DNA from 2 places in the Thioalkalivibrio sp. ALMg9 genome. Region 1 is predicted to be linked to the other one. Evidence: riboswitches for the same ligand, from Rfam matches in the RefSeq annotation. Region 1 holds a riboswitch; the other holds the start of a gene.

Region 1 (3,408 bases):
CGGCCACGCCGCCCCGGCACAGAACTTCATCTTCTTTGCCGTTTACACCCTGCTGTTCGGGGTCATCGGCCTGGTCGCGCGCTTCGTGGCGGACGCCACACGGGGCAAGCGCCAGGAGCGCTCGCGCGATCAGCTGCGCAACACCATCGACTTGCTGCCGGATCTGCTGTTCGTCACCCGCGACCTGGCGATGGGAGAGATGACCCCGGACATGCGCCGGCGCAAGGCAGCCCAAGTCCTGCTGCACGAAGTGGATATCGCCCCCGAGGCCGTGGCGGTCGCGGTGCGCGAGATGACCGGCGATGCCAGCTTGGCGGCCGCCGCGGAGCAGATCGAGATTTATCGTCGCCTGGGTCTGCGCTCGCGCGTCGCGGATCTGGTGGATGCGACCGAGGACTCCCGGCTCGCGGCCCTGGAGAAGCTGCATCACGAGGCGCCGGAGGTTGCGGATCTCCTGCGCGACCGCTTGCGGGGCGTGGCGCCAACCCAGGAGGACGGTGTGCGCCGGGTGGATCAGTTCCTGGATCGACTGTTCTCCGCCGCGGACGCCGATGACCTGGCGCGCTGCACCCTCGATGACGTACAAGCGATCTTTGTCCTCGCCTTCGAGTTGGTGAACGGACGCCAGATCAAGCGGCTGAGCTTCGAATGGTCGGGGGGCTGGCAGCTCGGGGCTGCCTTGGACCGCCTCGAATCCCAGGGCAACCGCTTCCGTGTGGCTCAGGCCGGGGTGGTCAGCCGCCTGCGCTCGCTCGGCATCCTGCTATCCCAGCACGAGGCGTCGGGCCTGGATCCACAGGCCCTGCGCGAGCCGATCGTCAGTCTGGGTCGTCAGGTGCTGGAGGCGCTGCAGCGACTGGAGGATCTCGAACCTCCGGAAAATTCCGCGGATGGGCAGCTCATCGGTCTTGCGCTGCGCCGAGTCGAGGACCTGCGCGAGGCGCGCGACCACCTGATGCAGTCGCAAAGCCGGTACACCAACGCGGTAGAACGCTGGGAGGCCCTGCGTCGGGCGCAGGTGGAGAAGCGGGGCGAGAAGCGCTGGTTCAAACGCAGCGTGCGCGGCATCCGGGTGAGCGAGGAGCTGATCGAGCTGACCGACGACCAGAAGCTGAAGCTGGCCAGCCACTTCTGCTCTTTCCTCAAGGAACTCAAGATCGAGCGCGAGGGTGACCTGTTTTACTTTGGCGGCTCGGCACTGGATGCGGAGACCGCCAAGCGGATCGGGATCCAGCTCGCCTTGATCATGGAGCCGCTGGTGGATCTTACGAATCCCAGTATCCAGCGCGCGATCTATGCCAACCCCGCGGCCTATCTGGGCGGGCTCTACGTGGGCATGAGCGCGGATGCCAAGGCAGGCCTGGGCTCGGCGATGGTGCGCAAGGTCCGCCAGGATCTCGGGCGCATGGCCGAGTGGCTGGCGATGCGCCTCACGCGCATTTATCACCTGCCATTGAGCGATTCCATGCGGGACTTCCTGGTCAGCCACTATGGGGCCAACCGCGAGCGCCTGGACATGCTGGCGACCCATCCCGGGGACGAGTCGCACCCGGTGGCGTTACGCGCCGAGCGCTCGCCCGAGTTCGACGCCATGCTGCAGGACAAGACTTGGGGGCTGCTGCTCAAACGCGGTACCCGCTATCTGTATGCCGAGGAACGGCGCCGCCGATGATTGGTTCAGACATGCGAACCTGGGCAGCTCCTTTCGGCATCGCGCGGCGGGTAGGTTAGCGGCTGGTAATTTTGCGCCCAACTGTGTAGGGTTCGCTACGTTCCTCGGTGCCCGACCAAGCACGGCTTGGCGGGTTAAACGGGAAGATCGGTGAGTCTCCGACGGGCCGCAAGGCCCTGGGATGAATCCGACGCTGCCCCCGCAACGGTGATCGAGCGAGAGACCGCCCGTCGGTTTCTGATGGTCGCGGCCAGTGCCACTGAACCCTGGGTTCGGGAAGGCGCCGCGCCGGAACGCTCGTCAGTCCGGAGACCGGCCAGGGAATGATCGCGCGGCATGCGGCGGGCATGCGAGGCGGATGATCGGGCCTGGCCGTTCGCCGGTCGTGGCCGATCCCCCTCGTGTCTGTCTCCCCCTGTCTGTGCGATCCCGACGAATCAACGGCGTGCGGGCGGCTCGCCGGGAGACAACAAAAAATGAAACGCACAGCACTTTCCGCGGCCATCCTTCTGGCCACTACTCCCGTTCTGGCGGACACGCCGGATACCAACGAAGCGCAGACCCTGGAGACCGTCCAGGTCACCGCTTCGCGCATCGCACAGACGGTAGACCAGACTCTCGCGGCGGTGACCATCATCGACCGTGAAGAGATCGAGCGCCTGCAGCCCCAGCAGTTCACCGATCTTCTGGAAGGGCGAGCCGGCATCGAGACCTCCCAAAACAGCGCCTTCGGGAAGACCACTTCCGTCTTCACCCGGGGGTCGAGCTCTGGGCACACCCTGTTGCTGGTCGACGGAGTTCGAATGGGTTCTGCGACGGGTGGCGGGGCAAGTTGGCAGTTCCTGCCGCCGGAGGAGATCGAGCGCGTGGAGATCGTGCGCGGACCGCGCACCAGTATCTACGGTTCCGACGCGATCGGAGGGGTTGTGCAAGTCTTCACCCGTGAAGGCCGCAAGGGGCCGCCGAAGGTTAGTGCATTTTTCGGTGGCGGTAGTTTCAATACGTGGGAGGTCGGCGTTGGCGTAGCGGGTGGTACCGATAACACGAACTACAGCTTCTCGGTCAGCCACTTCGATACCGACGGCATCAACGTCCAAGACGGTGTGGGCGATGAAGACCGCGATGGCTATGACAACACCTCGCTTGCCACCAAGGTCTCGCACCGGCTCGATAATGGAGTCGAGGTTTTCGGTAATGTGCTGTATTCAGAGGGTAGAACCGAAATAGACGGCACTGAAGATGAAACTGATTTTCGGCATGCCGCCCTTCGTGGTGGCTTGCGAGTGCCTGTAACCCCTTTTTGGGATACCGAATTCAGTGTTAGTCACAGTCGCGATGAGAACGATAATTTCAACGAAGGCGCTTTTTCTTCTCGCTTCGATACCAAACGCAACGGTGTGGATTGGCGAAACGATCTCGAGATAACGGATCGTGTTTATTTGATTGCCGGCATCGATGCGTATGAAGACCGGGTGGATAGCACCACCGATTATGCTGAAGATTCTCGGTACAACGTTGGAGCATACTCGGTGATTCAGGTTGGCTTGGGCCGCCATGATTTCGAGGGAAGTTTGCGTTACGACGACAATGAACAGTTTGGCGACAAGGTGACAGGGCAGGTAGCCTGGGGTATGCAGGCTACCAACATCCTACGGCTGCGCGCGTCTTATGGAACGGCCTTCAATGCGCCTACGTTTAACCAACTGTATTGGCCGGGGGCGGGTGATCCAGAACTT
Region 2 (3,408 bases), 490 kb from region 1:
AGGCACCGCCGGAGAGCCCCAGCACGTAGGGATCGGCCAGTGGATTGCGTAGCAGGACCTGCATCAGCGCTCCGGCCAGGCCTAGCAACCCGCCGGCGGCGAACGCGGCCAGCGCGCGCGGCAGGCGCAGATCCAGTACCAGGGTGCTGTGCAGTTGCGAGGCCTCGCCGAAGAAGACACTCAGCAGGTCAGGGAACGGAATCTGCACGCTGCCGTAGGCCAGTGCCACCAGAACGGAGAGCACAGACGCGGGCAACAGCACGCCCAGGGCCAGGAGGAACGAACGGGTCAAGCGGTAGCCCTCCGCTCCAGGCGGGCGAAGCGGTAGGTTGCCGGAACGGCGGGAGCGCTGCCTTCAGCGCACGTACAACGCTCCTTCATTGGTGTCCCGCGATATCCTTTCCGAGAGACTGCGAGGCGGACCGTCATGGTCATGGGGCGGGACGGCGTGCGCGGGCGCGTTCGAGCTCTTCGCACATCAGGGCCGTGCCTTCCGCGATGCGTCCGGTATGGCGTTGCAGGAGCGAAGGGGGAATGAAGAACAGATTGTCGCGCTGGACCGCGGTCATGTCCTCCCATTGGCCCCAGGCGACCACCCAGTCGGGGCGGTCCTCGCCCATGCCGCCGCCGATGATGACCTCGGGGTCGGCATCCAGTACGGCTTCGCGGCCAATGCGTGGCACCAGGCGGTCGAGATCGCCGAACACGTTCACGCCGCCACAGACGGCGATGGCCTCGGCGATCAGGTGGTCGTCATTGACCGTCATCAACGGTTGCTCCCACACCTGATAGAACACGCGAATCGGGTCCCGGTCGCCGTACGTGGCGCGGAGCGCGTCCATTCGGCCCAGGAAGTCCTCTGCCGCGGCCTCGCCCTGGTCATGCGTGCCGGCGAGCGTGGCCATGCGCCGCATGCTCGAGGCCACACCCTCGAAGCTGCGTGGTTCCGATACGTACACCGGCAGTCCCAGTTCGCGCAGGCGTTCGACCTGGGAGGCGGAGTTGCCGCTCTTCCACGCGATCACCAGATCGGGGTCCCTTTCCAGTACCCGTTCCAGGTCAATCCGGCTGTAACCGCCAATCCGCGGGATGGCCTCCGCCTCGGGCGGATAATCGCTGTACTGCGTTGCGCCCACGATGCGGTCCCCCGCACCCACGGCAAACAGCACCTCGGTGATGTGCGGCGCCAGGCTGACGATGCGCTCGGCAGGCTGCTCCAGATGGACCTCGCGGTCATCGTCGTCGGTGACCGTGATTGAGTCCGCCATTGCGATCAGCGGGGTTGAGAGCACGCCCAGGAGGCAAGCGAGCAGTGGAGTTCGGGAAGTCCAAAATTGCATTTTTTACAGTCGCATTGGATTGGTTGTTCAAGCGCCTTCGAGCCGGCTGGGGAGCCGCCACCAGGCGCTGGACTAGCGGGGCATCATAGCAGCAAGCCTGGGGCGCCTCGGAGCGTCAATTGGTCGGCAGTGGGCTTGCCGCGTATGATTGGCGGCTTGCTACCAGGTGCCCGGGCGACTGATCGCGCGGGTTAAACGGGAAGTCGGTGCAGGCGCGAGATCCTCCGCAGCCCCATTCCGACGCTGCCCCCGCAACGGTAAGCGAGTGGGTTCGAGGGGTGCTTCCGCAGGCCGCTCGGACCTCGACAAGTCGAAAGCCACTGGGCCGAACGCGGCCCGGGAAGGCGACTTGCCGCCCCGGGTTGCCGGGGCCTCGCGAGCCCGGAGACCGGCCTGGACGATGTTTCTGCGACCGCGCGGTGGGCGAGGGTCGGTAGGTGCGGGCCCCTGTGGCCACACCCCGATCCCTCTGCATCCGCGTCGTGTCCCCCTGACGGTAAGCCGATGCAGTCCGAGTTGCCCGCCAATGAGAACCCTTCCTGCCCGGGCGCTGATGCCGGGGGTTCGGGATTTGCCCAAGATGAGCTTGCGGCCGTCTATCGCGTGATCGCGGAACGCCGGGATATGCGCCATTTTCGGCCGGACCCGGTCGATCCAGCGGTGTTGCGGCGGCTGCTGGAGGCGGCGCATCGCGCGCCGAGCGTGGGCTATATGCAGCCCTGGCGCTTCCTGCGCATTACCGACCCGGCGGTGCGCGAGGTGCTCCACGCCCACGCGGCGGATGAACAGGCGCGCACCGCCGAGGCCTGTGGCGAGCGCGCGGCCGACGTGCATCGCTTGAAGCTGGAGGGCATCCGCGAGGCGGGCGAGTTGCTGGTCGTGGCCCTGACCGATGGCCGCGAGCGCTACGTGCTGGGCCGGCGGACGCTCCCCGAGATGGACCTCTGTTCGGCCGCGTGTGCGATCCAGAACCTGTGGCTGGCCGCCCGCGCCGAGGGTCTGGGCATGGGCTGGGTCTCCCTGTTCGATCCGGACTGGCTGGCCAATCGGCTGGACATGCCCGAAGGCGGGTACCCGATCGCGGTGCTGTGCCTGGGGCATGTGGAGCGCTTCTATGACCGGCCGATGCTGGAGACGGCGGGCTGGGACAGCCGGCGCCCACTGGAAGACTTGGTGTTCCAGGATCGCTGGGGTGCGCCGTGCGAACTCGCCTTGCCCACGGTTGTGCGGGAATCCGCCGCGCGTCCGGATGGGCCATCCGGGGGTGGCGACACATGAGTACCTTTCTGATCTTGATCGGCGCCCTGATCCTGGACCGACTGTTTGGTGACCCACGGCGGTTTCATCCGCTCGCCGGATTCGGCCAGCTCGCGGCCTGGGCCGAATCCCGCTGGCATGCGCCCAGTCGTGTACGCGGAGCGCTCCTTCTCGCGGCGCTGGTCCTGCCCTGGGTGGCGCTGGCCGCACTGGGCGCCTCGCTGGCCTGGGGCTGGGTTCTGACGCTGGCGATCCTCACGCTGGCGATTGGCTGGCGCAGTCTGGACGAGCATGCGGAGGTGGTGGCCGAGGCCCTGGAAAAGGATGACCTGTCTGGGGCGCGCACCGGTGTCGGCATGCTGGTCAGTCGCGACACGGCGGCCCTGGACGCGCGCGGGGTGAGTGGCGCGACCATCGAGTCGGTGCTGGAGAACGGCAACGACGCGCTGTTCGCCACGATCTTCTGGTTCCTGGTGGCTGGCGCACCGGGCGTGGTGGCTTATCGCCTGGTGAACACGCTGGACGCGATGTGGGGCTATCGCAATGACCGGTTTCGCTCGTTTGGCTGGGCCGCCGCGCGCCTGGACGATGCGATGAACCTGATCCCGGCCCGTCTCACGGCGCTGGGCTATGCCCTGGCCGGTCGTGGCCGGGACGCGCTGCAGTGCTGGCGCGAGCAGGCCGCCGGCTGGAAGAGCCCGAATGCGGGGCCGGTGATGGCCGCGGGGGCGGGTGCGCTGGGCGTGGTCCTGGGGGGGGCGGCGCCCTATGGCGGGCAGCGCGAGTGGCGACCCCGTCTGGGGATGGGCCG

The links. A riboswitch is a leader RNA that binds a small molecule or an ion and turns the genes downstream of it on or off. The one in region 1 is predicted to bind cobalamin.
Region 2: linked by a shared signal. The riboswitch ahead of bluB (5,6-dimethylbenzimidazole synthase) and the one ahead of F792_RS0109980 (TonB-dependent receptor domain-containing protein) in region 1 are both predicted to bind cobalamin.

Annotation. Positions count from the first base shown of each region.
Region 1 is NZ_AQYC01000009.1:167,784-171,191, forward strand. It holds gene F792_RS0109975 (hypothetical protein) at 1-1,672, shown strand, start outside; cobalamin riboswitch at 1,761-2,008, shown strand; gene F792_RS0109980 (TonB-dependent receptor domain-containing protein) at 2,149-3,408, shown strand, end outside.
Region 2 is NZ_AQYC01000009.1:656,544-659,951, reverse strand. It holds gene F792_RS0112200 (iron ABC transporter permease) at 1-292, opposite strand, end outside; gene F792_RS0112195 (cobalamin-binding protein) at 432-1,268, opposite strand; cobalamin riboswitch at 1,488-1,752, shown strand; gene bluB (5,6-dimethylbenzimidazole synthase) at 1,845-2,618, shown strand; gene cbiB (adenosylcobinamide-phosphate synthase CbiB) at 2,615-3,408, shown strand, end outside.